DNA from 3 places in the Ancrocorticia sp. genome. Region 1 is predicted to be linked to each of the others. Evidence: riboswitches for the same ligand, from Rfam matches in the RefSeq annotation. Region 1 holds a riboswitch; each other region holds the start of a gene.
The links. Region 1 has a riboswitch for thiamine pyrophosphate ahead of ACTHV6_RS02350 (thiamine ABC transporter substrate-binding protein). Riboswitches for the same ligand answer to the same signal wherever they lie in the genome.
Positions count from the first base shown of each region.

Region 2: another riboswitch for thiamine pyrophosphate. It lies ahead of ACTHV6_RS08710 (MFS transporter); the one in region 1 lies ahead of ACTHV6_RS02350 (thiamine ABC transporter substrate-binding protein).
Region 3: another riboswitch for thiamine pyrophosphate. It lies ahead of thiM (hydroxyethylthiazole kinase); the one in region 1 lies ahead of ACTHV6_RS02350 (thiamine ABC transporter substrate-binding protein).

Region 1 covers NZ_JBQCZW010000003.1:120,405-130,109, forward strand. Annotated here, with positions in the region: gene dcd (dCTP deaminase) at 1-134, shown strand, start outside; gene ACTHV6_RS02315 (Na+/H+ antiporter subunit A) at 397-3,603, shown strand; gene ACTHV6_RS02320 (Na(+)/H(+) antiporter subunit C) at 3,600-4,049, shown strand; gene ACTHV6_RS02325 (Na+/H+ antiporter subunit D) at 4,039-5,616, shown strand; gene ACTHV6_RS02330 (Na+/H+ antiporter subunit E) at 5,609-6,247, shown strand; gene ACTHV6_RS02335 (monovalent cation/H+ antiporter complex subunit F) at 6,247-6,645, shown strand; gene mnhG (monovalent cation/H(+) antiporter subunit G) at 6,638-7,012, shown strand; gene ACTHV6_RS02345 (DUF4235 domain-containing protein) at 7,022-7,312, shown strand; TPP riboswitch at 7,324-7,426, shown strand; gene ACTHV6_RS02350 (thiamine ABC transporter substrate-binding protein) at 7,458-8,504, shown strand; gene ACTHV6_RS02355 (ABC transporter permease) at 8,508-9,705, shown strand, end outside.
Region 2 covers NZ_JBQCZW010000025.1:13,591-23,295, forward strand. Annotated here, with positions in the region: gene ACTHV6_RS08700 (GNAT family N-acetyltransferase) at 1-967, opposite strand, end outside; gene ACTHV6_RS08705 (glutathione S-transferase C-terminal domain-containing protein) at 964-2,061, opposite strand; TPP riboswitch at 2,635-2,729, shown strand; gene ACTHV6_RS08710 (MFS transporter) at 2,719-4,155, shown strand; gene thiM (hydroxyethylthiazole kinase) at 4,152-5,006, shown strand; gene ACTHV6_RS08720 (thiamine phosphate synthase) at 5,003-5,692, shown strand; gene ACTHV6_RS08725 (DEAD/DEAH box helicase) at 5,742-8,507, shown strand; gene ACTHV6_RS08730 (DUF6318 family protein) at 8,568-9,227, shown strand; gene ACTHV6_RS08735 (hypothetical protein) at 9,224-9,705, shown strand, end outside.
Region 3 covers NZ_JBQCZW010000018.1:16,101-25,805, forward strand. Annotated here, with positions in the region: gene ACTHV6_RS07200 (TetR/AcrR family transcriptional regulator) at 51-686, opposite strand; gene ACTHV6_RS07205 (DoxX family protein) at 798-1,163, shown strand; gene ACTHV6_RS07210 (iron-siderophore ABC transporter substrate-binding protein) at 1,402-2,400, opposite strand; gene ACTHV6_RS07215 (FecCD family ABC transporter permease) at 2,451-3,500, shown strand; gene ACTHV6_RS07220 (FecCD family ABC transporter permease) at 3,497-4,555, shown strand; gene ACTHV6_RS07225 (ABC transporter ATP-binding protein) at 4,664-5,518, shown strand; gene ACTHV6_RS07230 (TenA family protein) at 5,515-6,267, opposite strand; TPP riboswitch at 6,337-6,426, opposite strand; TPP riboswitch at 6,532-6,631, shown strand; gene thiM (hydroxyethylthiazole kinase) at 6,619-7,455, shown strand; gene thiE (thiamine phosphate synthase) at 7,452-8,270, shown strand; gene thiD (bifunctional hydroxymethylpyrimidine kinase/phosphomethylpyrimidine kinase) at 8,267-9,130, shown strand; gene ACTHV6_RS07250 (M3 family metallopeptidase) at 9,358-9,705, shown strand, end outside.

The DNA.
Region 1 (9,705 bases):
AGGCTGCCAAACCCTATGGAAGTGGGGCATCAGGATCGCGGTATCAGGGCCAGCGTGGGCCAACTGCTTCGCGTTCCTTCAAGAACTTTCACCGCATCGATGTCAGCCGCGATGTGACTGGCGGCCAACTCTAGGCTCCGGCATCCTGTCGGGCTATTCGGGACGCTACTCGTTTGAGCTCATGAGGCGGACCATTCGAGAGCGCTATTCCCATTCTTAGTGGTTCCAAGATTTCTCACATTATGCGAACCTCTTGGCTTCTTTTTGTTGATATCTAGCGGTTTTTCGTGTGGTAACCGTCAGTGAAAATTCAAGCATTATGATACTATGTGCTGGCGCCACTCTTGTGTGCGTTTGCTCTTGACCGCCCTCCGCATCACGTTGAGGAGTCACGTAATGCCAGCACTTTTGCTCTTGTTCGTTGTGGGGGCATTGTGTGCGCCCATTGTGATGAACCGCGGCAGGCTCGGCTTCGCTCTGCTTTCTGCGATTCCCGGACTCGCTACCATCTGGTTCTTGTTGCAGCTTCCTGCAGCGTTCCGCGGCGAAGTTTACGAACAAAAGGTTAGTTGGCTGCCCCAACTCGGCTTCACGTTCGACGTAAGGATCGATGCACTCTCCACGGTCATGGCATTGCTTGTCACGGGTGTGGGCACGCTGGTCCTTCTCTACTCAGCGCGATACTTTTCTGATGTGGCCTCGCATATCGGCCGGTTTGCTGGCGTTTTTGTGGCGTTCTCTGGCGCGATGCTGGGCCTAGTGATCACTGATAACACGCTGGCTCTGTACATGTTTTGGGAACTGACAACCGTCTTTTCCTTCCTGTTAATAGGCCACTACTCCTCCCGCGGAAGCTCCCGGCGCGCAGCAATGCAGGCGATCATCGTGACCACTCTGGGTGGGCTCGCCATGTTGATCGGCATCATCATGCTGGGAGCAATGCCGGGAGGATCATACTCGCTACATGAACTTGTGGCGGCCGCGCAGGCTGGCAACTTGGGATACGGCCATCCCGAACTTCTCTCCGCTGCCGTGGTGTTGATGCTGATCGGCGCCTTCTCAAAATCCGCGTTGATCCCGTTCCACTTCTGGCTCCCGGCGGCCATGGCCGCACCAACTCCAGTTTCTGCCTACCTGCACGCAGCCGCGATGGTGAAGGCTGGGGTGTACTTGGTAGCACGCCTTGCTCCGGGCTTCGCGGATGTCACGCCGTGGAAGCCAATGATTCTTGTGGCTGGAATCGGGACGCTACTGATCGGCGGGTACCGAGCCCTCAAGCAACACGATCTGAAGCTCGTCCTAGCCTTCGGCACGGTGTCCCAGCTCGGACTCATCACCCTGATGGTGGGTTACGGAACGGCAGAGATGGCCTTGGCGGGCCTCATGATGCTGTGCGCACACGCCCTCTTCAAGTCCACGTTGTTCCTCACCGTTGGCGCCGTGGACGTTGCCATGGGAACGCGCGATCTGCGCCAGCTCACCGGTTTGGGGCGCAAGATGCCGGTGCCCGCAGTGTTTGCGGGCCTTGCCACCGCCTCCATGATCGGATTCCCGCCGATGGCCGGGTTCGTGGCGAAGGAGGCTGCACTAGGTGCTCTGGTTGGAGGAGACGTTACAGCCACGATCACGTGGGTGGCCATCGCTGTGGGGTCGGCCCTGACAGTGGCCTATGGACTGCGTTTCTGGTGGGGGGCGTTCGCCACCAAGGACGGGGTGGAAGAACACCCCGTTGGCCGCTCATCGCGCGTCATGACGGCACCTATCGTGATTCTCTCCTCGCTCGGACTCATCCTTGGAATCTCCTCTTCGTGGTGGTCCCAGCTGCTTGAATACCACGCGGATCTATATCCGGGAAGCGCCGGACATCTGGCCCTGTGGCACGGTTTCGGCTGGCCGCTTCTCATCACTCTGCTGGTGTTCGTAGCCGGATTCCTTCTCTTCTTGGGACAGCACCACTTCGTCAGGATCACCAACCGATTCGAAGTGAAGATCGCCGCGGACAAGGTGTACCAGTCCACCTTGCGCGGACTTGAAGATCTCTCAGGCCGCGTTACCGGCGCCACCCAACGTGGATCGCTGCCCGCCTACCTCTCCACGATCTTTGGATTCACACTTGTCACCGTGATTGTGGCGGGTTTGGCCGGCGGAGCCAACCTTCCGGACGGTATTCGGTTGTGGGATTCGCCAGCCCAAGGGGCGGTTGTCATCGTAGTGGTGACTGCCGCCGTTCTGGCCGCCCGCTCGCGCCGCCGCATGAAAGCCGTTCTCTTGATGGGAGTAGTGGGCTATGGAATTGCGCTGATTTATGAGCTGTACGGCGCCCCAGATCTAGCGCTCACACAGGTCCTGTCAGAAACGATCACTCTGGTGGTGTTCGTGTTGGTGGTGCGCCGCCTGCCACCCTATTTCTCCAACCGCCCGCTCCGCGGCTCGCGCAGCCGGCGGATTATGCTGGCAGGACTCACCGGTTTGATGGTGTCCCTAGCGGCTCTCATCGCCGCTAACGCACGGGAGCACGAACCAATTTCCACGCTCTTCGCCGAAGAGGGCTTCAACTTCGGGTATGGGCGCAACATCGTGAACGTGACCCTCGTTGATATCCGCGCGTGGGATACGCTCAGCGAATCGGCCGTGCTGGTGGTGTGCGCGATGGGGATTGCTTCACTGCTGTTCGTTCGTGACCGCACGGGACGCACAGACCGCCTGCGCAACATCCTTGGGCCAGCCCAGTCCCGTGTACGCGAGAAGTTCGTGGAGATTGTGGATTCCGGCGATTACCACTCCGTGGATGCTGGCAGCGAGCGCCCCTCACAACAAGGCCGGGAACGCTCGTGGCTCTCCACAGTTGTTCGCCGCGGCGTTTCCTCGCGGCCGGTCATCTTGGTTGTTGGAACACGAATCGTCTTCTACTCGATTGTCATGGTGTCTCTCTTCCTCCTCTTTTCCGGCCATAACCAGCCGGGTGGTGGGTTCGCTGGTGGCCTGTTGGCGGGAATCGCGTTTGCTCTGCGATACCTTGCTGGAGGCAGATTTGAGCTGGGCGCCGCGCTGCCGGTGCTTCCCTCCTATCTCATGGGCGGCGGGCTGCTCTTCATTGTGGTGGCCGTGATTGCTCCAGTGTTTGCCGGAGGAGTTCCGCTACAGACCGCGATGATCGATGCCACGGTCCCGATCTTCGGATCGATCCACATTGCCACCGCCCTGATATTCGATATCGGTGTGTACTTGGCAGTAGTGGGTATGACGCTGGAAATCCTGCGATCACTCGGCGGCGAGATTGATCGCCACGGTGAACTCGAAGGACTGCAGGGCCCAGATGATCTCATCATTGTTCCTCACGAGGATGATCGCGCGGCACTCAAGCATGAGATGGATGCCGAAGCTATGTTGCGACGTGACGAGGAATCCGATGATCTCCCGGGAGGCACACAGGGCTCTGGCACTCAGCAACCTAGCCCCGCGCGAATGGATCACGCTCACCGCGAGCTGGCATCGCCCCCTCATGAGTCATCACTCAAGGAGTGGGAGCGCGGCACATCGAGTTCTTCAGCCTCCTCTAGTTCCTCCTCTAGTTCCTCCGAAGCGAAGGGAGAGAACGCATGAGTTCGCTAGCATTAGTCATTCTTGCCGGGGTTCTGGTGGCCGTTGGCGTATACCTGATTCTTGAGCGAAGCCTGTCACGCATTGTTCTTGGCCTCGCGGCACTCTCCAATGGAATCAACATTGTGTTCCTGATAGCCGGTGGGCGCTCCGGTGAGCCGCCGATTGTTGGGACCGCAGAGCCGGAAGCAATGGCGGATCCCCTGATTCAGGCGATGGTTCTGACGGCCATTGTCATCACGTTGGGAATGACCGGCTTCCTGCTGGCGATGGCCTACAGATCGTGGCAGCTCCGCGATAACGATGAAGTCCGCGATGATCGCGAGGATCGTGCCGTTGCCAAGCGCAAGGCCGCTGAAGCGATGGAGAAACACGAGGATAAGGGCGATCTTGTTGAAACGGTAGCCGAATTCCACGATGAAACCGATGGAGGAAATAGTGAATCTTAATGTCCTCCTAGCCCTACCCGTGGTGCTGCCCATGCTGGGCGCAGGCATTCTGCTGCTGCTCTCAGCCAAGCGGTTCCGGTTCCTTCAGTTCATCGCCACGATTGGCGTGCTGAGCCTTGTGTTGGCGGCAGCGATCGCGCTTCTCATCGGTTCGCTCGACGGGCCTATTGTTCTGAACATGGGCGGCTGGGCCGCACCCGTGGGCATCGTGCTGGTGGCCGATAAGCTCTCTACGCTCTTGCTGGTCACGTCGGTGACCGTCACGCTTCTGGTTTTGCTGTATTCAGTGTTCCAAGGTGTGGCAGATGGCGATAAGGGTGCCCCTTCGGCGATCTACTATCCGGCGTTCCTCCTGCTGTCCGCCGGGGTGTCCAATGCCTTCCTGTCCGGGGATCTGTTCAATATCTATGTGGGATTCGAGCTCTTGCTGGCCTCCTCCTTCGTGTTGATCACGATGGGCGGGACTCAGGAGCGCATGCGTACCGGCACGGTGTACGTGATTGTTTCTCTCGTGTCTTCCATGGTGTTCCTTGTGGCAATTGGGCTCACCTACGCCGCTGCCGGCACGGTGAATCTGGCCCAGCTGGCCCTGCGCCTTCCGGAACTGGATCAGGGCATACAGATGATCTTGCAGGTGCTGCTCTTGATTGGGTTTGCGATCAAGGCCGCTATCTTCCCGCTTTCTGCGTGGCTCCCAGATTCTTACCCAACGGCTTCGGCTCCCGTCACAGCCGTGTTTGCTGGCCTCCTGACGAAGGTGGGCATTTACGCGATCATCCGCACGCAAACGCTGCTGTTCCCGGACGGTGCCTTGAACGATGTGCTCGCGTGGTTCGCCGTGGCGGCAATGCTTGTTGGCATTCTGGGCGCGGTTGCTCAGAAGGACATTAAGAGGCTGCTGTCCTTCACTCTCGTTTCCCACATGGGCTACATGGTGTGGGGCGTCGCGCTGGGATCCACGGGCGGCTTCTCCTCCACAGTCTTCTACGCGGTTCACCACATCACGGTCCAGACAACACTGTTCTTGGTGGTGGGCCTGATCGAACGCCGCACCGGCACCACCTCGATGAGCAAGCTGGGATCCTTGGCTGCCGGAACCCCCCTCATCGCGGCGCTCTACTTGATTCCCGCGCTCAACCTTGCAGGCATCCCACCGATGTCCGGATTCCTCGGCAAACTGGGCCTCATGGAGGCATCGGCGCATCGTGGCACCGGTTTGGATTGGCTGTTGATTGCAGCCGGAATCATCACCTCGATCCTTACCCTGTACGCCGTGATTCGCGTGTGGAACATGGCGTTCTGGCAGGAGGCCCCGGACCCGTTGCCGGAGAATGATTGCCCGAAGGGCATGATCGGTATTGCCGCCACGCTGGTAGCCGTTACGCTGGGGTTGTCAGTGATCGCAAACCCACTGCGCCACTTCACAGATGACACGGCGGTTGAACTCAGAGCACGTGCCCCCTACATCGCCACCGTTCTTCCACAGGAAGGCCAACGTGGGGAAGGTATTTCCCCGAACGTCACGGATGATCACATGGAGGAGCCCGAAGGAGGCAACGATGAGTAAGTCACGGGACGCTATCCGAATAGCAACGCAACGCCCGGGCCGCTTCCCACACGCCTCGCTGGGCACACTCTTTTGGTGCACGCTGGTCTGGGTGTTGTTGTGGGGTGAAGTCACCCCTGGCAATATCGTCTCGGGCTTCATCCTCGCGCTCGCAATCACCAGCGTGGCACCGTTCCCCGCCATGAGCTTCGATGGGCGTTTCCGCCCGCGCGGCCTCGTGATACTCGGCGCACACTTCGTTTACGATCTGGTGTTCTCCTCCATTCAGCAGGCACTCTTCATCGTGCGCGGGCGAAAAGCCAAGGCCGCCATCATCCGCGTTCAGCTCCGCTCCGAATCTGACATGTATTTGGCCATGGCAGCCGGCATGGCCGCGGTAGTTCCGGGCACAGTCCCGGTGGAAGCGGACGCCTCAACCGGCACGATGTACATTCACGTATTCGATGTAGGCCTATCGGGCGGTGTTTCGGCTGCTCACAATTCGATCCTCGACCTAGAGGAGAGGATTCTGCGCGCATTCGCCTCACGCGACGAACTTATTCGCGCTGGCTTCGTACCGGGCCCCACCTCCCGATCGGGCCTCTTGCCGGTCCCATTCGCCCCAGTGTACGAATCGACGGAGGAGGACTAATGATTTGGGTAGTTGGAGTATGCGGCGTGATGCTATTCATCGCTGCCGCCGCCGTGCTGTTCCGCATCGAACGTGGCCCCTCCACGCTTGACCGCATGGTTGGCGTGGACGTGATGACCTCCATCGTGCTGGGGGCCCTGGCGCTCCTCGTTGCATATACCACCAGGGCGGATTTGTTGGCTGTCTTCGTCGTCGTCTCCGTCGTCGGCTTCCTCGGATCGGTGACCCTCGCACGAGCCGCGCGCCCCGACGATCCGGGCAAACGCCGAATCCTCACCATCGAGGAGGAAGAAGCGATCGCGGCCGCGGAGGCAGCGGAAGAAGAATCTGATTCGGACGAAGATAGTGCCGAACCCGTCCATCCGGATGGGAGCGACGAGGAGGAAACCAATGGATGACGTTCTGGACATCGCCGGTGCAATCTTCCTCATCCTTGGCTGCACGCTCACGCTGATCGCCGCGATCGGGCTGGCGCGCTACCCGGACCTGATTTCGCGCCAGCATATTGCCACGAAGCCGCAAGTGCTCTCGCTGATCCTGAACCTGACCGGCGCGGCGATGATCGTGCGCGATTCCACCATGACGTGGACGATGATCCTCGTGATTGCCTTCCAACTCATCACGTCCCCGATTTCGGCCCACATGCTTTCGCGCGCCGGATACCGCACGGGCAGGGTGGATTCTGGCGAACTGGTGGTGGACGATTTGCGGGAGGACCTACACGTGGCGCCAACCGAGCGCGATAATAGGAAGAACACTCATTAAGGAGAAGGTATGGATATCGGCTGGAAAATCATCAGCGCTGGCGCCGGAATCGTGTCAGGCTTCCTCGCGAATAAACTCGCGGACGGGATCTGGAAGGTGGCCGTTGGCCGGGACCATCCCAATGAGGAGGATTACACCGAACCGCTGCGCGATGCTCTGGTCTTTTCCGTGGTGTCCGCCAGCGTGGCCGCGGTGGTGAACCAGTTGGTGATGCGTCAGGCCTCCAAGTGGTATGGGCTGGACAGGGCCGCTGAGGGTGCCCAGCAGGTTGCGGACGAGGTAGCCAACGCGGCGGACTGATTGCTAGGCTGTGGGATCGACAGGGGAGCGCCAACGCGGTGCTGAGAGTGCGAAAGCAGACCCTCGAACCTGATCCGGATCATACCGGCGCTAGGGAGTCGAGTTCTCTCCTCACTTCGGTGAGCCCTCCTTGATTGGAGGAAGAATGAAGCAGCAGAAAATCGCGGCTACGGCAGTGGCAGCGTTGGCCTTGGGTGGGCTCGCCGCCTGCTCCGGGGACGATTCGCAGGGTGGGGACGCGGGATCGGCGCCCGATTCCGTCACGGTTCTGGTCCACGATTCGTTTAACGTTCCGCAGGATTTAATTGACCGGTTCGAGGAAGAATCAGGTTTTGAATTGACGACGACGGCGCCCGGCGATGCCGGGGTTGTTGTCAACCAGCTGATTCTGGCCAAGGACAACCCCACGGTGGATGCCGTGTACGGCGTGGAGAACTTCTCCGTGCAAAAGGCCGTGGATGAGGGTGTGTTCGCCAACTACACCTCTGGGGATTTGCCAGCGAGTGGGGCGGACTACACGCTAGACGGCGCCGTGACCCCCATCGATCTGGGGGATGTGTGCGTGAATGTGGATCACGCGTGGTTCGAGGAACAGGGTATGGACGAGCCGGCCACCTTCGATGATCTGGCCAAGCCTGAATACGCTGAGCTTCTTGTGGTTCAAGATCCGGCGGCTTCTTCTCCCGGGCTCGCCTTCCTCGTGGGAACCGTTGAGGCCCTGGGCGAGGATTCCTATCTGGACTACTGGCAGAGCCTGCTGGATGGCGGCACCAAGGTGGCTTCCGGATGGTCGGATGCCTACTACTCTGATTTCTCTGGCGCTGAGGGCGAAGGCGATTACCCGCTGGTTGTTTCCTACGCCTCATCACCGGCCGAAAGCGCTGGGGCAACTGGATCGCTGGACGATACCTGCGTGCGGCAGATCGAATATGCCGGCGTTGTGGAAGGGGCAGCTAACCCCGAGGGAGCTCAGGCGTTCATCGATTTCATGCTCTCGGACGATGTGCAGGCAGCGATCCCTGGTGAAATGTACATGTACCCCATCAACGATCAGGTCGAGCTTCCTGAGGAGTGGGCTGAATATGCCGCTGCTCCCGAGAATCCGATCGAGGCCGATACCGCCGTTGTGGCGGAGAACCGCGACACGTGGATCAAGGATTGGACCGCACTGTACGAGGAGAGCGGGAACTAACCTTTGCAGGTCACGCACCGATCGAGCGGGGGCGGCCGGGGTGGCGGGGCTCGGCCAGACGTTCGTGCTGCCCGGCACCGTGCTGGGCGTGGCAACCCCGCCGGGCTTGGCCAGATCGCGGCATGGTCAGGCGCTGTTGCTTTGCCCGTTGCCTTCCTCGGGGTATTCTTCGTGTGGCCCGTCGCGGCCATGCTGGTTCGCGGATTCGTGGGCGATGCGGGCTGGGACTTTTCGGGTTTCGCCGAGGTTCTGAGCCAAGAACGCACGTGGCGGATCATCTGGCAAACGCTGTGGATGGCGCTGGGCGGGACCGCCGGGGCGGTGGTGCTGGGTATTCCGGGGGCTTATGCGCTTTATCGGTGCACGTTTCCGGGGAGCCGCGTGCTGCGCGCCATTTCCTCGGTTCCCTTCGTGCTGCCCAGCGTTGTGGTGGGCGTGGCCTTCCGCGCGCTGCTTGGTAAAGGTGGGGCGTATGAGGCGTTGGGACTGGACGGTACGGCCAGCGCAGTGGTGATGGCCATGGTGTTCTTCAACTTCTCGGTTGTAGTGCGCACCGTTGGTGGCATGTGGGCCGGGCTGGATCCGCGTGCGGAGGAGGCGGCACGAACACTGGGGGCATCTCCCTTGCGCGCGCTGTTCACGGTTACGCTTCCGGCGCTGCGGCCCGCAATTGGTGCGGCGGCCAGTCTCGTGTTCCTATTCTGTTCCACCGCATACGGGATCGTCCAAACGCTAGGGCGTCCCGGATACGGAACGCTCGAATCAGAGATCTGGGTGCAAACAACCACCTTCTTGGATTTGCGGACTGCCGCCGTGCTCTCCTGCGTCCAATTCGTGATCGTGGCGATCGCGCTGGCGCTCAGCAACAAGCTGAACAATGACGTGGCGTTGCGCATGAATCCGGTGGCGCCGCGGAAGGTGCGGCGCGGGGATGTTGCCGCCGTAGGACTGACCGTGGCGGTTGTTGTTCTGCTTCTTATCGCACCTATGGCGTCCTTGGCATCGCGGGCTTTCCGGCACGGGGACGCCTGGGGTATGGAGAACTTCCGGTTGCTGAACACGGCCGGACAAGGCTTCACCGGCGGGGTGAGCCCGGCGCAGGCTCTGAGAACCTCCGCGGAGATCGGGCTGCAGGCCACGGTGATCGCCTTGATCATCGGGGTACCGGTGGCACTCGTGCTGTCGCGGCGCACGCGGGGCG
Region 2 (9,705 bases), on a different contig from region 1:
TGAGTCGTGCCAGCGCTTCCTTCTCCTCGTTCGCCGCGCGAGGCAGCCGCCGTCCTGCCTCGATCAGATCCTGCCTGATGGAGGCCTCGGTGTACGGGGCGCCGCCGGTCGGGGCGCCCGCAAGCGCGTCCAACACGTCCTTGGGTGCAAGATCCGCTTCCGTCCGGTCTGCGCGCGTGAGGTGGATCCGGGCGGGATCTTTTTTCGTATCGACGACGGCGAATTCCTCCCCCGCCGTGGTGAGCCTCAACAAGATCTTGATGCTCAGGTGGTCGGGGTCGGTGGGGTTCAGGGCAACGGTGATCGGGGACGGACCCAGGCTCAGAACGCTATCTGGCGAAGCCTGCGGGTCAGTGAGAGACAGTGCGGGCATTGTGTCAGCCCTCCTTGAGGTGAATCGGGATGTTGGTGGTGCGAGCCGAAGTTCGAAGGAATACAGGCGCTGCCCGTGATCTACCACTTTGGTTTCGCGTTCGATCCTGCGATGGAAGCCGTGCTGGTAGTAAAGATTGTGGGCGTGGACCATGTGTGGGGAAGAGTTGATGCTGATCGTTTCTGCACCGTTGGTTCGTGCTTGGTCAATGGCGTGCTCCACCAGCTTGTGGCCGATGCCCCTTCCGCGCCCCGCCCGCGCAACGCCAAGGATGTTAAATGTTGAGGTGCCACGGGCGATCGCTTCGGGATGCGGAGTCAGAACGCCAGCCACAATTCTCCCGGAGGAGCGCTGCTCAACAGCCCAGATGTAGTTGGTTTCTGCCCGCGCGCTAATTGCGTGGAGGCCACGCCTGTACTCCTCGGTGACCCAGCATCCGTGGGTGAAGGCATCCTCAAGCATGTTGCCGAATTCTTCGTATTCGTGTGGCTGAGCCAAACGCAGCACATGATCCGCGTCTAAGGGGACGGGGCGCAACTCCTCGGGGTGGAGCGAGGTGGGGTTCGACGGGGTGGGATTCAACGTGATGCTCATGCTCCAAAGCTCCACAACTCATAAGAGCCACCGCCGCCGGGGCCCGTGTACAGGGGCGAACCCGTAAGGCCCTCGCGCCCAGCCGGCTCCAACCATGCCGCGAGCGATTCTTCCGGTGTGGGCAGGTAGGAGGTTTCTCCGCGGATGACGCCTTTGTTGATGTACTCTCCCGACGGGCCTGGCACAAGGCCGAGGAAGTACTTTTCCCGGTCATCTACTAGGCCGTTCTGGAACAGATCTCGGGCGTAGGCCCACAGGTTGGGGTAGTCGCTGATCTGGATCGAATCGTCCTGACCGAACAGCTCCACGAAGCCTGGGCGGTAGTTGCGCTCGAAGGATGCGAGAGTTTGGAACAGGCGAACATCGGAATCGGTCAGGCGATCGCCGAACAGGTAGCGCCGCGAAGCTAAACGGAAATTGTAATCGGCCAACCGAGCCTCGAAAATGCGCTTGGCGGCGAGCGCCGCATTGTGGCTCTGAGCGAAGATGGCCTTGTAGGTCCCGTTGTTCACATCGTCGAATAGCTGCTGGTTGAGTAGGTCAATTTCTTGGCGCAGATCTGCCTGATAGAGGTCGGGAGCATCTGCCTTGTGAAGTGGCTTCCACGCCGTCTCCAGATCGATGGGGAGAAGGTGGTAATTGTTGGTCACTACCTTTCCCGTGACCGTGTCAATGACGGTTGGGGATGTGCCGCGGCCGGCAAAGGTGGGATCCGTGGCTCGGTAGAAATCGTTGAGGCGGTCGGTTCCGAAACGCTGGACAACATCGCCGTCACTATCGGAGATGCGCCAACCTTGCGAATCCCGCCCGTACAGAAGGACAAATGGGAGCGCCTCTTGCAGGCCAAGCAACCGGGTAACGATGAGCTGGCGCCGTGCCCACCCGCAACCGACGCTTCCTAGCAGGCGGTATCGCCCTGCCTCAACTGGCCATTGGCCATCCTCTTGGCCAAAGCGAGCCGTGAACCAGTTGCGTTGGCGGCGGAACCCGCCATCGGGGGTCTGCTCGGAAACAACTTCTGGCATTTTCGCACTATCGTCTCGGGCCGGAGGATTGAGAAGTTCATATTCAACTGAAGCTTTAAGTGCGGTCATGGGAGTGCTCCTTTGAAGGAATTGGTCTGCTGAATGTGTGAAGAAAGTTTGTGGAGAAGATTTGTGAAGAACGGAAATATGCTGATAGATGCGCTCTCGCGGGGAAAACACTGCGTTTTGGGTATAAGATCCCGCATTTTGGATGCAAGAAAATACGCTCTGCCCTTCGAGGCTGCGTGGGAAAGCTGCGTGTGAGGGCGGCAGTGGCTTCGGCTAAGGCAGCAGGATGAGTTTTAGTGAAGCTGGCGGTATGGGTGTGCCGACAAACGGTCTGCAGGAGCCCGTTGCGAACTGACCTCGGGATACGTGATCAGATGGTACGGGCGCTGCTCACCGTGTTGCGGTTGGCCAGAGAAAAGGCTTCGTTGAAAACTCTGTGCCTAGCGACAACACATTCGACAACAGAAGGCCGCACGGGTGAAGTAGAGGTTCGTGGTGAGCTGCTGATTGTGCATGTGCTCGCCCCTCTCATGTGTGATCTGTAATCGAACACCTTTAGCATATGGGGGTAATAGGTTTATGTCTAATGCATGTTCACATCGTGAGAATGCAAGGCGCGGGATGCCATACTTGAACGTGGACACGGGGTGCTCCAACCGGAGCTGAGACTAAACCCGTGGAACCTGATCTGGTTCATACTAGCGAAGGGATTGTCCAGTGAATCAACGCGCTTCAATATCTGCTGCGCCCGCCATGGACGGCACATCACAAGCATCAGCGCCCGCACAACCTCCTGCCTCTACAGCCGCCATGCCCAAGGCCGGGCGTGCAGCCCTGCGCGCGGGTGTCGTAGGAAATTGGATAGACAACGTCCACATGTTCCTTCCACTCACCGCACTAGCTCCGGCGATGGCGGTGCTCGCTGGGCCGGGGGCTGCGGCCGCCACGGGCGCGATCGTCGTGATCGCAATGATGCTCGGACGCCCCTTGGGAGGCGTGATCTTTGGGCGGATCTCGGACAAGCTGGGCCGCACCCGCACCACGAAGATTGCCATCACAGGGACGGCGCTGTGCGCGCTGCTCATCGCGGTGATGCCCACCTACGAGCTTCTCGGCGGAGGAACCATTGCGGCAATTCTGGCCCTGCGGTTCATCGGGGGAATCTTCATCGCAGGAGAATACTCCGCCGCCATTCCATTGGCTATGGAGTGGTCCTCCCCTCGTAAGCGCGGCTTCATGAGCGGGCTCATCCTCTCGATGGCGCCGTGGGCACAGGCCTCCATTGCATTCGCCGTCGCGTGGCTGCTGGCGCTCATGGGGCCCGATGCCTATGCGGCATGGGGATGGCGCATCCTCTTCGTGATCGGTGCGCTGCTTTCGGTTGGGATGCTCATCTACTATCGTTCTCGGGTCACGGATGCCCCGATTTTCCACCGCGAGCGCTCTGCCACGGCTCGGCCAAAGGCGAGTGTCAAGGACGTGGTACTGGGGCGCTGGTCTAGGTCATTCTGGCAGGCGTTCATCATCATGACCGGCCTCTTTTTCCTCACCCAAACCACGGTTGTCATGATGACGGCGGAACTCGGCGAAGAGACAGGGCTGACCTCGGGTGAAGTCTCTGTGGCCATGGGAATTGCCTCGATCAATCAGGCGATCTTCATGATTCTCGCCGGCCATATTTCCACCAGAATCGGCCGGCGGAACCTCTTCATCATCTGGGGCACAGTGGCGCTGATCGCCGGGCCGGGCATCTGGTGGGCGGCCTCCGAATCCACCACTCTGGCTCAAGCAGCACTGTGCGCCTCGCTGCTGCAGGTGGCAACTGTGGCGGCCTACGGTCCCATCTCCGCCTACCTTTCCGAGAGATTCCCTACCGAGGTGCGCTCCACCGGGTACGGGATCGTCTACAGCTGGTCACTCATCATCCCCTCGCTTTACCCCTTCTATCTGCCCACGTTGCAGGAATGGTTCGGGCCCTACGCGGCGATCATGGGATTAATCGTTGTGGGCGCCGGCCTCGTGATTCTCGGGGCGGCACTGGGCCCCGCCCTCAGCAGGCGTGATATCTCCCGCGATCTCGATGAGGTTGCCTCAGTTGTCGACGGGGTGCCATTAGATGGCGGCGCACCAACTGGCGAAGGCAACGATCGATGAACGGCACGGGCGCGGCACTGCCAGGCACGGACCTGGCACGGGACACAGATTTCGCTGCGGCGGCACCCGCAATTGCGGCAGTGCGGCGGGGCCAACCCCTCGTGCACTGCATCACGGCAACGGTATCCATGAATTTCGTTGCCAACGGGTTACTTGCCGCCGGTGCCCGCCCCATGATGACCGAGACCGTCCAGGAAGCACCGGTCATCACGGGGATTGCGGATTGTTTGCTAGTCAATGTGGGCACCCTGTCCACTGACGCCATGGAGGGCATTCGTCCGACGGTTCGCCAGCGGATATCGGACGGCCAACCGTGGGTTTTGGATCCCACCGCAATAGGCAGAGCGCCGGTGCGCACGCCTCTGGCGCGAGACCTGCTGGATTCCCATCCCGCCGTTGTCCGGGGAAATGCCTCGGAAATTCTTGCTCTCACGGGAGGGAAAGGAGGGCGTGGCGCCGATTCTGCGGAAGGCTCCGGCGCCGCGCTCGCGGCCGCCCGGCAGGTATCCGCACGCACTGGAGGCGCCGTGGCGGTATCGGGCAGCACCGATCTGATCGTCGGGCCGAATAACACCACCCGCACAATCACACGGGGCCATCCACTCCTCACGCGGGTCACGGGCACCGGATGCCTCCTAGGCGCCATGACCGCTGCCTGCATGGCCGCGTGCGACGACCTGTTCGAAGCCGCATCGGCCGCCACACTCTGGATGAATATCGCGGGAGAACTCGCGGCCTCCAGAGCCCCGCGGCCCGGATCGTTTCGGATTGCACTGCTCGATGCTCTAGACGAAGTAGGCGAGGTAGCCGATCACATGGAACGCAACGCACAACATGAGGAGAAATCATGAGGACAACAGGGCCGCTCGATGTGCGGTGTTACCTAGTCACATCAGGAACCGATTCACGCACCGTCGGCGTTGCGGCAGAGGCCGCCGCGGGTGGTGCAGGGATCATTCAAGTCCGCGCCAAGGATCTGAGCACCTCCGCGTTGCTCCAGTTTTCCGGCGCCGTGGCCGATGCCGTCCAACGCGCGAACCCGCACACCGCCGTGGTGATCGATGATCGGACAGACGTTGCCTTCGCCGCGGTACGCGCCGGCCATGCAGTGGCCGGGGTGCACCTCGGCCAAGATGATCTGCCAGTACCTGACGCCAGAGCAATGCTCGGACCGGACGCGATCATCGGCCTGACCACCGGCACCCTTCAAACAGTTCAGGCGGCCGATGCGACTCTGGTTGATTACCTTGGCGCCGGCCCATTCAGACCCACACCAACGAAAGATCCCGGCCGCCCGCCACTCGGCCTAGCCAGCTACCCGGAATTCGTAGCTGCCACAACGATTCCTGTGGTGGCCATTGGCGATGTCACGCCAGCGGACGTTGCCGATCTTGCCGCCACCGGCGTTGCCGGGGTGGCGTTCGTCCGGGCCATCATGGCGTCGGATCATCCACGCGCCACGGTGAGCCAGATTCTTGGATCGTTCGCGGCTGCCCAGACTGCCCTAGCTGCCCAGACTGCCCAACCGGAGCTTTAATCGCCGTCCGCTCACGGCACCAATCAGCTAAATGTGGCACCCTAGAAGAATGCCCGCCACCGATACCTCGCAACCAGCCCAGCAGCCCCAGCAGCCCGAGCAACATCCCGCGCGACCCCAGCGTGTCCTCCCCAAGCCCCCGCTCAACCTAGCGCTGGACCGTATCGAGGATGCCTACGGCTACACCCCGCCGGAGGACGCGGTGTATGAGGAGTTCGTGGCATGGGCCGAATCGACGAACCGTCCCCTCTACCCCCATCAGGAAGAGGCACTACTCGGGGCGCTGGAGGGCGATCACCTGATCGTTTCCACACCAACGGGATCGGGCAAATCAATGGTGGCGCTTGCCGCCATCTTTGCAGGTCTCGCTCAGGGCAAGACGGCCTATTACACCGCCCCGCTCAAAGCGCTGGTCTCCGAAAAGTTCTTTGAACTGATCGCGGTGTTCGGCGCGGAGAATGTTGGGATGATTACGGGCGATTCTTCGATCAACGGTGGAGCTCCCATCATCTGCGCTACAGCGGAGATCGTGGCGAACATTTCCCTGCGCGAGGGCGATGCGGGCCAAATCGGCGTGCTCATTCAGGACGAGTTCCACTTCTATAGCGATCCTCAGCGCGGCTGGGCGTGGCAGGTCCCGCTCTTGGAGCTGACCTCCACCCAGCAGGTACTCCTATCGGCAACCCTTGGCGATACCACGTTCCTCGAAAAGGACCTAGAGCGCCGCACTGGCCGCTCCGTCTGCCTCGTCACCAACGCCGAACGCCCCGTCCCCTTGAACTTTGCCTACTCCACCACGCCACTTCCGGAGTTGGTCAAGGAGCTCACCTCCACACACCGCTCCCCTGTGTACATCGTTCACTTCTCCCAGCGCGAAGCCGTCACTCAGGCTCAGGCGCTCCAGCCGATCGCGCTAACCACCAAGGAACAAAAGGCCGCCATCGCCGCCGCCATCGGCACCTTCAAGTTCGGCCCGGGATTCGGAAAGATTCTCTCCAAGTTGCTGCGCGCAGGAATCGGCGTGCATCACGCGGGCCTCCTGCCCCGTTACCGCCGCCTCGTCGAGCGCCTGACGCAGGGCGGCCACCTTCAGGTGATCTGCGGGACGGACACATTGGGCGTTGGAATCAACGTCCCGATCCGCACCGTCCTTCTCACATCGCTCTCTAAGTACGACGGCACCAAGTCCCGCCACCTCAGCGCCCGCGAGTTCCACCAGATCTCGGGGCGCGCCGGTCGCGCCGGTTTCGACACCACGGGAGACGTGATCGTCCAGGCTCCCGAATACGAGATCGAGAACGCCCGCCTCATTGCCAAAGCGGGCGACGATCCCAAGAAGCTCAAGCGCGTCCAGCGCAAGAAGCCACCGGAGGGCGTGGTGCTGTGGTCCGAGAAGACCTTCAACTACCTCATCAACGCCACACCCGAGACCCTCACATCCAACATGCATGTGAACCACGCGTTGATTCTCAATATTCTGCAGCGCCCGGGGGATGCCGTTGCCGCAGCCGTCAAGTTGTTGACTGACAATCATGAGCCGCCGTCGTCGTCAAATCCCCTCATCCGCCGTGCCCTCGAAATCTACTCATCCCTCCACCGTGCCGGAGTGCTGGTGCACCACGATCTGGAGTGGCAAGCGGACCATCCCGGCGAATCGGCCGTGGAGTTCGCCCACGAAGTTCCCGATGATTTCGCGCTCAACTCCCCGCTTTCCCCGTTCGCGCTGGCTGCGCTGGAGCTGTTGGACGCAGATTCGGTGGATTATGCCCTCGACGTGGTGAGCGTGGTGGAGGCAGTTCAGGAAGATCCGCGCCCGCTCCTGTATGCGCAGCAACGCCACGCGCGAGGCGAGGCGATCGGGCGGATGAAGGCCGCCGGGATGAGCTACGAGCAGCGGATGGCGGAGACGGACGAGATCACGTGGCCTCAGCCGCTGGCCGAGGAGCTGGGCGCCGCGCTGGACACGTACCGGCAAACCAACCCGTGGGTTGATGAGTACGAGCTTTCGCCGAAATCCGTGGTGCGCGAGATGGTGGAGAACGCGCTCACGTTTTCCGAGCTGATTTCGCGCTACGATCTGGCGCGCTCCGAGGGCATCGTGCTGCGCTACCTCACCGATACGTACAAGGCGCTGCGCCAAATGGTGCCGCTCGAGTTTCGCAACGAGGAACTGGATCAGATCACCGAGTGGCTGGGCGCGCTCGTGCGCTCCGTCGATTCCTCGCTTCTGGACGAATGGGAGGCGCTGCGCGACGGCACCGTCACCCCAGAAGAGGCCGCGAGTCTAGGGGGCGATCCCGAGGGCGGCGAGGCCGAACTGGCCTTCGGCGCGGACGCCAGCGGGCACGTGGCGTTTACGCGAAACCGTCACGCCCTACGCACCGCCGTGCGCAACGCGATGTTCCGCCGCGTGGAGGCCATCGAGCGCGAGGATTACGATCTGCTCGACGATCTGGCCGGGGCGGCGCCGTGGGATGGTGGCCCCGTGTGGGACGGCGATGCGTGGGCGGACGCCACCGATCCATATTTCGACCAGTTCGAGTCCATCGGGATTGGGCAGGCCGCGCGCGGCGCCGATTTCTTCGAGATGAACGAGCGCCCGGATTCCGGAGATTTGCAGCTCGCGGGCATTCCCGGGCCGGTTGCCGAACGGTTCGTGGGTGGGCATGAGGCCGGGAGGCTCTGGTTGGTTCGTCAGATTTTCGACGACGACGATTCCACCCGCTCCTGGGGCTTTTCCGCCATCGTGGATCTCGATGCATCGGACGCCGCGGATGCGCTCGCGCTGTCAGTGGTGAGCGTGGGCGAGCGGTAGTTATCCACAGGTTGTGGGAACCGGCTGCGGCGGCGGGCTAGCCGTGTTACCTTCCAATGCATGGGACTCAGGAAGCCCAATGGTGGGCAGGGACTACACATGGCACCGCTGCGCTTCATCGCGGCCGTGATCGCGCTGGCCGTGCTGGGCGTGGCGGGTTGCTCCGGCGATACGGGCGAGGCTGATCCAACGGGTGGAGCCACGACGGGTGCGGCGGCGCCCTCAACTTCGCCCGCGCCCACGAAGCCCACCGGCATCGAGCCACCCGAAAAGCCTGCGGCCATGGCGAATGCCGACGAAGAGGGCGCCATCGCCGCCGCCGAATACTTCCTGCGGATGACAACCTATGCCGCCGCCACCGGCGACACAGCCCAGCTTGAGGCGATGTCCGGGCCCGACTGTGAGTTTTGCGGAAGCTATCTGGAGTCTATGGACAACCTCTACGGAGAGGGGAAAGGTGAAACATGGGCAACTGTCCCCGATCTGGACATCAGTTTTGCCCACGCAAAGCCAACTCAAGAAGCTAATCAATATCAGGTGAATATGCGTACCCACAAAGGGACTTTTGATTACTTCGACGAAGAAGATGGTCTTCAGCAGGGTCCCGAAGAAGCACTTGTGATGGTTGTTGTTGTCACTCATAACTCGTCCAACGAATGGACTGTCGAAGAAGCACAGGATTTCCCATCTGACACCGAGATCCCGGGTGAGAAGCCATGATCTCACCAAAGCTCACATTGCTAATTGCTATCGGCCTATCTGGAGTTCTGGTCAGCCCTGTCGCGCAATCTGCGTCTTACGACGATAGAACCTGGGATGGCAATGGCACCGGCAATATCATCTCCGTCGAGGGAACATGGCAAGCCCCAGCCTCACCCGGGGCACCGGCAAGCAACCCACAACCTCGCTACGAGCAGCCAGCCGGCCCAGCCAACTCTGGCGGAGTTATCCAACCTGCCGGTCCGGTATGCGATTACGAGAGTACTGCGGCTCAGATTAGCTGCGCTCAGGCCCTGAGGCTCCGCGATATCCTAAACTTTGGTAACGCTGCCAGCCCGGCATCTGCGCCGGCGTCGGCTGGTAACCCTTTGCCAGCGATCGAACCGGCCTCGCTGATCACTGCCTCGGATATACAGACAATTGTTGCCAACGAGGGATCAATCACCGTCAGCCCCAACCGTGGCTGGGTATACATCAA
Region 3 (9,705 bases), on a different contig from region 1:
CAAGCAATCCCGCTCAAGATAGTGAGAAACGTATGCATATATTTCTCGCGTTATCGAATACCTTGCTCGTTGACTGATTGTTCAAGATTCAAGTTGGACGAAGTTTGTCCGGAGCAGTGTTCTACGCTATCCGCGACCGTCGGCGTGGCAACCAAGGTGAAAACGGTGCGCCACAGGTCTTCTTGGGCATCGGTGGCGAGCGCAATCAGAACACAACCCTGCATTGCAGCACCAAGGCCATATGCAGCACGTTGAGAACCCGCGATCGGAACGAGCAGAGTGGCCAGCCTGTCATTGAATAGCTTGACCATCGGACGCAGCTCGACGTCGAAACTGGCAGCCGTCAATAGTTCGAATGCACAGACCGTTTCGGAGCGTCGCTCACGTACCAGCTCCACAGCGTAATCTGCGCAAATCGCAGGAATACGCCTAGGATCAGCTTCTGCTTCCCGGAGTCGGGCAGCCAACGCCGTACCGATCTGTGCACCAGCATGCTCCAATGTAGCACGGCGTAACTCCACCGTTGACTGTAGGTGGTAAACGATCGAGGCCGGAGGAACACATGCTTCAGATGCAACTGCGCGTTGCGTAAGAGCCGGCAGGCCACCGCTAGCCACCAGTTCTACGGCAGCATCGAGCAACCGCTCCTTCGTTGCGGCACCATCTGCACGCACACTTCGTTTCATCTCTACCTCCTGAATCAATAGGAGTGTATGCTCAGTTTGAACAAATAGACAAACTAAAGTGATGTACCGGATGCCCCATGTACACGGCAACACCTTCTTAGGAGAAACACCATGCTTATAGCACTCTGGATCGTCAACGTTCTTCTCGCGCTCGCTTTTCTGGGGGCGGGTTCCCTCAAAATCATCCGTGGCAAAGAACAATTACAACAATCGGGCATGGCGTGGACAGAAGACTTCCCCGCCGCCATGATCAAGACGATCGGCACGCTCGAAATCCTTGGGGCTCTTGGGCTCATCCTTCCGTTGGCAACCGACATAGCACCGATCCTTACCCCGATCGCAGCCGTCGGCTTGCTCATCACGATGGCAGGCGCCATCTTCACACATACCCGCCGTCACGAGGCAGCCACACCGCCAATCGCTTTGGCAGTCTTGTCGATCATCAGCGCCGTTCTCGGATTCATCGTGGTGCTCTAAACGCACGTGAAGATAGCCTACCTAGGTGTCAGTCCCACTGTTGGGTCCCATTAGCTGAGCTCCGAGGCTTAGGCAGGGATCATCGTGCGACTAAACCAACGAATATTACGGCACCCACGGACTGCCATTTCGTACACTTCGCGCCTGCACCCGTCGATTCCAGCTCCGAAACCGTCAGAGCTTGAAAACGTTGGGGCAGGCGCGAATGTGCAGGAGTTTCTCGTTCAAAAAGCTAGAGCTACTTGACGGCATCCTCAATCATCGGCGTGAATTCATCGAGTGCATACTCGAGAGCCGCGGGGGTTCCCAGCGAGAAGGCCTGCGAGAGTTCATCGCTGATGACGATGTCCTTACCGTCTTGCACCGCCGGGATCAGGTTCCAGCCGGAATCCTCAGTGATCTCTGTGATATCAAGATAAATCGGGAATCCAACCAGCAAGTCCGCGTCCAGCATGTCCAGCTGCTCCGGAGAGACTGACACGGTCCAACCATTGTCGTTCACCGGAAGCTCGTCAAGGGTTGGGTTTTGCACGAAGCCGAGGTTCTCGAAGAAATCGACTCGCCCGTCATCGACATAGGCGCCCCAGCCTTCGCTTGTGCGAGTGGCCACCGTGACGGTCTTGTCCTGCCACTCTGGGTGAGCTTCCGACGTATCGGCAAACTTCTGGTCCAGCTCGTCCAGTATCTCTTGACCCTGTTCTGGCTGGCCGAGTGCCGTGGAGATCATGTCCATCTGCTGATCGCGAGTGGCCAGCCACGAATCTCCACCCTCTGGTACGCCAACGGTTGTGGCGATCTCGGACAGGCGATCGTAGCGTTCTTGTTCACCCGAGCTACGCACGTCAAGGATCAGGTCCGGCTTAAGGGCTGCGATCGCCTCGTACGAAGGATCTAGCGTGGCGATGATCTCGGGCGATTCATCATAGAGTCCCTCGGACCAAGGCCCCACACCGTCACCCCCGAATTCGAGCCAATCGGAAGCCCCAACTGGCTGAATTCCCAGCGCAAGTGCCGCTTCGGCGTCGCCCCAACCGAGCGCCACCACACGCTCGGGCGCTTTATCAACTTCCACCGTCCCGAACTTTGTTTCAATGCTTGCCGGGAAGGCGCCCTCCGCCCCCTCGCTGGGCGCAGTGGTTTCTGTATCTGTGGAATCGCTGTCCGATGAAGATGAGCACCCTGCCAGTGACAAGGCACAAACAGCAAGAAGCGAAGCTGCGGCGCGGCGTAAACGCATGAGTCGATCCATTCGTAGAACGTTGAGTTAGTTAGTGTATCCTAACTTTTGTGACATTATCGGATACTGCTCATGGAATCAAGAAGGCGGACGGACAACACGTCCCAACCAGCCGCCGCCTCTTTTTCCTTCCCCTCGCGCTAGCCGGCCTTGCCTTGCTGGTCATCCTGAGCATCGCGATTGGCTCCAAGTTCATCCCAGTTCCCCAGATCTTCGACGCCTTGGCGGGTGCCTCCGATGCGAACACAGCCCACATCATCTGGGACCTGCGCATCCCCCGGACCGCCGTTGGCCTCTGCGTGGGTATGGCTCTTGGCGTGGCAGGCGCACTCATCCAAGCTCTCACCCGCAATCCCCTTGCCGATCCGGGGATCCTCGGCGTTAACGCAGGGGCCTCCTTCTTCGTTGCACTGGGCGTTGCCCTGTTCGGGGTCACCACGATCAGCGGACAGGTGTGGCTTGCGTTCGCGGGAGCATTCGTTGTGACGGTGGCCGTGTACTTCATTGGATCGGCGGGGAGAGGGGGCACCGATCCGGCGAAACTCACCCTTGCGGGTGTGGCGCTCAGCGCCGTCCTCAGTGGCCTTGTCACAGCCATGACTCTTCTTGATCCCAAGGCGTTCAATGAGATGCGTTATTGGAACGTGGGAAGCATCGTGGATCGCGGTTGGGACATCCTGCTTCCGGTATTGCCCTTCCTCGTGATCGGTCTTCTTCTAGCCGTCATTGCCGCTTCCTCCCTCAACGCCATCGCGCTAGGAGACGATCTGGCCAAGTCGCTCGGCGCCAACGTTGCCCTTACCCGTGTGATCGTGGTTCTCGCGGTGACGCTCCTAGCGGGCGGCGCCACGGCGGTTGCCGGCCCCATCGGATTCATCGGCCTCATGATCCCCCACATTGCTCGATGGATCGTTGGCCCTGACCAGCGGTGGATTCTCACCTACACCATGATTTTGGCACCCTCGCTCATCCTCGCCTCGGACATCGTGGGACGGATCGTTCAGTGGCCGGGAGAGTACCCCGTTGGGCTGGTCACGTCCTTCATCGGTGCACCCGTCCTCATCCTTCTCGTGCGGCGCAGGAAGGCTAGCGGACTATGACGGCTCCAGCCACTCTAGATTTCGGCTACCGCAGCCTGACGTTCCGCCACTTCGGCATATCCGTTCGCTGGCCACTGCGCAGCGTGATCGTGTGCCTCATCCTGCTGGGTGCAACCATCGCCCTCGCGGCCTGGACCCTGACACTGGGCGATTACCCTCTCACTTTCACCGAAGTATGGGCCGCCCTCACGAATAACCCAGATGCGGGATTCGCCCGGACCGTCGTCGTCGAATGGAGACTACCCCGCGTACTGGCGGCCGCTATATTCGGGGCTGCCCTCGGAGCCGCGGGAGCCATGTTCCAATCACTTACCCGAAATCCCCTAGCCTCCCCTGACATCATCGGTTTCTCCACGGGCGCGTATACCGGCGCTCTCATCGTCATTATCCTGATGGGCGGAACGTATCTGGAACGGGCGGGCGGCGCTCTCATCGGGGGAATTCTCACGGCTGGACTCGTATACATACTCGCCTGGCGCCACGGTGTCCAAGGCTTCCGTCTCATCATTATCGGCATCGCCGTTTCCGCTGTGCTCGGCTCCTTCAACACGTGGCTCATGCAGTCCGCAAACCTCGAAGTAGCCCTGAGTGCCGCCGTGTGGGGCGCCGGCTCGCTCAACGGCATCAACTGGGAACAAGCCTTATGGGGCGGCCTCATTGTTATCCTCCTGCTGGCCGGCGGGGGCGTGCTGGGGCGCGGGCTTCGGCAGCTGGAACTGGGGGATGACGCCGCACGCGCCACCGGTGCGCGCGCCGAACCGGTCCGACTCTCCATCATGGTGATCGGCGTGGCCCTGACGGCAACGGTCACCGCAGCCGCCGGCCCGATCGCCTTTGTTGCCCTCGCCGCCCCGCAAATCGCGCACCGCCTGACCCGGAGCATCGGCATCACTGTGGCGCCCGCCGCCTGCATGGGGGCACTCTTGCTGGTGGTGGCCGATTTGGCTGCTCAGCATCTGCTCTCCACGATGCTGCCCGTTGGTGTGGTCACCGTTGTGATCGGCGGCGGATACCTCGTGTGGCTAATCGTTCAGGAGGCGAGGCGCCGTGTGTAAGCCGCCCACATGCCCCACATGCCCCACATGCCCCACATGCCCCACATGCCCCACATGCCCCAGACGGCCCCCGCAAACATCCGGAATCGTTACCGAAAGGATGCACCCATGACAGTTCCCGCAACAGAACGTCCCTCATCGGCCGGCACGTCGGAAGGTAGTTCGAATTCGGGCAGCTCGGACCGCCTCCACGCCGAAAACGCCACCATCGGCTATGACAAGCGCACCATTTCCCAGAATCTCTCTGTCTCGATCCCGGACGAATCCTTCACGGTGATCGTTGGCCCGAACGCCTGCGGCAAATCCACGCTCCTGCGCGCCCTCAGCCGCCTTCTCCAACCAAGCAACGGCCAGATCGTCCTAGACGGCCGCGATATTCATTCCTACCGAGCAAAAGAAGTGGCGCGCCGCATCGGCCTCCTCCCTCAAAGCTCCATCGCCCCGGATGGCATCACGGTGGCGGACCTCGTGGCGCGCGGGCGATTCCCGTACCAGAAGCTGATTCAGCAGTGGACCGAGGCGGACGAAAAGGCCGTGGCCGAAGCAATGGAAGCCACGGGCGTTAACGGGCTCTCGGGACGGCTGGTAGACGAGCTCTCCGGCGGCCAACGCCAGCGCGTCTGGGTAGCCATGGCGCTCGCCCAGGAAACCGACATCCTCCTCCTAGACGAACCCACCACCTTCCTCGACATCACCTACCAGATCGAGCTCCTCGAACTGCTCACGGACCTCAACCTTGCCGGCCGCACCATCGTGGCCGTCCTCCACGATCTCAATCACGCCGCGCGTTACGCCAGCCACCTCATCGCCATGCGCGACGGCCACATCATGGCCGAAGGCACCCCGCGCACGATCGTCTCCGCAGACCTCGTGGAACGCGTATTTGATCTCAAGTGCCTCGTGGTCCCGGACCCGGCCGTGGGCACTCCGCAGGTTGTTCCGCTGGGTAGGGAACGGCGTTAGTTTTGTAACGACGACGAACCCGCATCCAGCCCCTGCTGCCAGAATTCCTTCTCAAGCCTTGTTGCCGCGCGGAAAACCCGCACTAGTTCGGCGAACCGCCGCGAGCTGATCGCCCCGCCGTCAGAAAGCGCATCAAGGCGTGCGATAGCCGCTGCTGCTCCGGCTTGGAATTCCGCCCCGGCGTATTCCTCGATCCATTCTGCGTAGGGGTGGGCCTCGCCGTCACCGCCCGTACTGCCCGCGCTGCCTCCCGCGCCGCCTACCGCGCCAGCCCTTTCTCCCAACCCAGCCCCATTCGCCCGGAGCACTGGCTCAAGCGCGGTCCCAATCTCCGCGTATCCGATCACGCATGGGGCCAGAGCAATGTGCAGATCCAGCAGATCGCCGGACATCCCGGCGTCCAGCACGTACCGCGTGTAGGCAACGGTGCCCTGCTTTTCCGGAGCCGCGTCCAGCTCCTCCAGAGAAATCCCCCACCGCTCCGTCAGGCGGCGGTGCAGCTTCGTCTCGTCAAGGATGAGTGAGAGCGCATCGCTGGCCTCACGAATGTCCGCGAGCCTCCGGCTCTTGTATGCGGCCAAGGCATTCGCGCGGGCGAACTGAATAAGGAACAGGTAGTCCTGCACGAGGTAGTCTTGAAAGGCCTGGAGCGGCAGCGTTCCTTCCCCAAGCCTCTGCACAAACTCATGGTTGGTGTAGGCCTCCCACTCGGGGGCAATTGCGTCCTTCAGATCGTCAAACAGTGTCATCGCTCGTCCCTTTCACTACGTCTCATAGACACAGGGCGGGAGCGATGCGCGAGTTGGCGATGATGGCACCGCCCGCATCTTTGACATTCCTCCGCGAGTACGAACTCGATCAGGTTCTCGGGTTTCTCTCAGCCCAGATGGGCACCCCGTGTCTGCAGTACGAGTATCGCACACTCAGCTCACCGAGAGTTTTTATTTCGACGACGACGGCGCTCCGCGAACCTACAAAATCACGCTCGCGGCAGGGCGATCCTTGATAGGGTTACACGTGACATGGGGTGCCACGCGAGAGTGCGGGCTGAGAAAACACCCATCGAACCTGATCTGGTTAACTCTAGCGAAGGGATTGTCATGGTTGACCTCAACCTGCATTCTGCTTACAACACATTGCGTACCACCAACCCGCTGATCCAGTGCATCACGAATACCGTTGTGCAACAGTTCAGCGCCAACGTTCTTCTAGCGGCAGGTGCCTCACCGGCGATGCTGGACCATGAAGCTGATGCCGCGCAGTTCGCTCGGATCGCGAATGGCCTGCTCGTGAACTTTGGGACTGCCACTAGCCACCAATTTCTTGGCGCCGATGCCGCCATTGAGGCGTCTCTTGCAGAAGGCCACCCGTGGGTTCTTGACCCGGTGAGCGTTGGGGCAATCGAGTATCGGACGTCGAGGATTCGCCGTGCTGCCGGCATGAATCCCACCGCGATTCGCGGCAACGCCTCCGAGATCGCGGCTCTGGCCGGTGCCGGGCTTGGCGGGCGTGGAGTTGATTCCACCGATGAGGTGGATGCCGTCCTACCTGCCGCCGCCCAGCTGGCGCGTTCCACCGGAGCGGTTGTTGCCATCTCCGGGAAGACCGACGCCGTAGTTGCCCACATCAACGGGACGGACCATGTTGTGCGTGTGCATGGAGGGCACGAGTTGATGCCGCTCGTCATCGGGACCGGGTGCTCGCTTGGTGCGCTCACCGCCGCCTATCTCGCGGGTGCCGATACTGCCTCGGAACGCTTGAATGTCGTTGTTGCCGCCCACGCACACTTCGCCGTTGCCGGGGAGCGTGCTGGCCGCGATGCTCACGGTCCTGGAAGCTATTCTGTGGCCTTTCTGGACGCCCTCCATGCCGTGACGGCAGAGGAACTGGCGGGCGCACGGGTTGAGCTGAGTTCTCTTGAAAGCGTTGCGTCATGATCGCTGCCAGCCCGCGGTTGGCGGGGATTGATGCCCGGCTGTATCTGGTGACGGATACCGCTCAGTGCGAGTCGGCTGGCCGCAGTGTGGCCGAAACTGTATACGAGGCGGTGGCCGGTGGGGCTGGCATCGTTCAGGTGCGCGATAAGGATCTGGATGATGCTGGCTTTTACTCGCTGACGCGAGAGGTTATCGCTGCCGTAGCCGCGGCTATGGGCGGAAGTGGGAGGTACGTACCCGTCGTCGTCAATGATCGGGTGAACGTAGCCCGGCGGCTTCTGGACGAAGGCATCCCCATTCACGTCCATATCGGGCAATCAGACACCACGCCAGCCCGCGTACGGGCGTTGCTCGGGCCGGGGCCTCTCATCGGGCTCTCCGCGTCCAATACGGCCCAGTTCGCGGCCGCGCGGGCGTCCGGGGCGGTGGATCTTCTGGGGATCGGGCCGGTCTACGACACCTCAACCAAGGCCGATGCGCCGGGAGGGCTCGGGGCCGAGCATCTTGGCGAGCTGGTTGCACAAGCCGGGCTGCCCGCGGTTGGCATCGGTGGGATCACACATGATCGTGCGGCGGAAATCAGGGACTGTGGACTCATCGGGATGTGCGTCGTTTCCGCAATCTGCATGGCAGAGGATCCGCGGCGGGCTGCGGCCGAACTGCTTACTGCCTTCGATCCGGGTGGCCTCATTGGTGGAGTTGAACCGGGCAGTGCCGGTGTGGCAAGGGCTGGCGATCCCCTCACTAGTGCGGACCGTGCCGGCGGCAAGGTTTCCGCCGAAGAATCAACGTTGCGGTTAGGCGGGGCGCGATGAACCGGCCACCAATCGCGCTGTCCATCGCGGGGACGGATCCCAGTGGCGGCGCCGGCATCCACGCCGACCTCAAGGCCTTTGCTGCGCGCGGGGCTTTCGGCACCACCGTGATCACGGCCCTCGTTGCCCAAAACACCCACGGCGTTTCTCGGGTGTATCCCATTCACGATGATTTCGTTGCCGATCAGTTTGATGCCGTTCTGGGCGATATGCCCGTGGATGCCACAAAATCTGGCATGCTGGCCTCGCGATCACTCGTGGAGCTGGTGGTTGATCGCCGGCGCTCTGGTTCTCTTGGCTTCTACACGGTTGATCCCGTCATGGTGGCCACGTCGGGGCATCGCCTTTTGGAGGCTTCGGCTGTGGATGCCGTGCGCGAGCTGTTGCTGCCGGTTGCCGATCTGATCACGCCCAACCTGCCGGAGGCGGCTCTCCTGCTTGGGGATGACGTGGCGGAGGCTGCGAGCCCTCCGGAGATGGTGCGGCAGGCCCGCGAGCTTGTGTCCCGCGGAGCCGGCGCCGTGCTCCTTAAGGGTGGGCATGCACCTCAAGGAGACGTTGTGGATGTCCTGGTGACTGGTAGCGGCGAGGTCAGCCAGTTCATTCATCGGCGGGTGGCCACGCCGAACACTCACGGAACGGGATGCACCCTCTCCGCGGCAATCACCGCCGAGGTGGCGAAGCTCCTACACCAAGGCGCGGGCAACGCGCTGGATGCAGGTCTGTTTCACGAAGCGGTGGCAAGCGCACTGGATTATGTGTCCCGAGCGATTGAATCCGCTGCTGAGTGGCGTATAAGCCTCCAGCCTGAAGGGGCTCATGGGCCAGTGGATCATCAGGTTGATCTGCGGCGGGCCTAAGTGGCTAACCATTCCCGCGAGGTGACGGGTTAAGTCACGAGGTGACATGTTGCAACATGTCAACAGCGGCATTAAAGTGTCTCCTCCCCAAGGGATCAACTCGCAGTGTGTGGAGTCCACTCGCAGAAGGGTCTCCTCCCCAAGGGATCGACTCGCCAAGGGGGCCACTCAACCAGCGTGGCTGATTCAAGTTGCGGAGCGCCCAACCCTGCTGTTGACTGAGGTCCATGACATCGACTCTTCGCCCACTGACCCTGCCCGCTCCTGAGGACACCGCTACGTGGCTGCGAGATCGAGCTACAGAGGGACTGGCCCGCGTCCGCCAGATCGCGCAGGAGTTGAAGTCCGCTCCACCCGCTGACGCGCTCGGCGTCTTGCAGGCGTGGAACGCCCTACAGATTGAGCTAAGCAACGTCCAAGCACCCGCGAGCACATTCGCCCAGTTACATTCTGTCGCGGAGGCTCGGGCAATGGGCGATGCAGTGGATCAAGAAACCTCTCAAGTGAGCACTGCGCTGTGGCTGGACGCTGATCTGTACCGCGTATTCGCTGGATTGGACCCTGCCGGTTTGGAT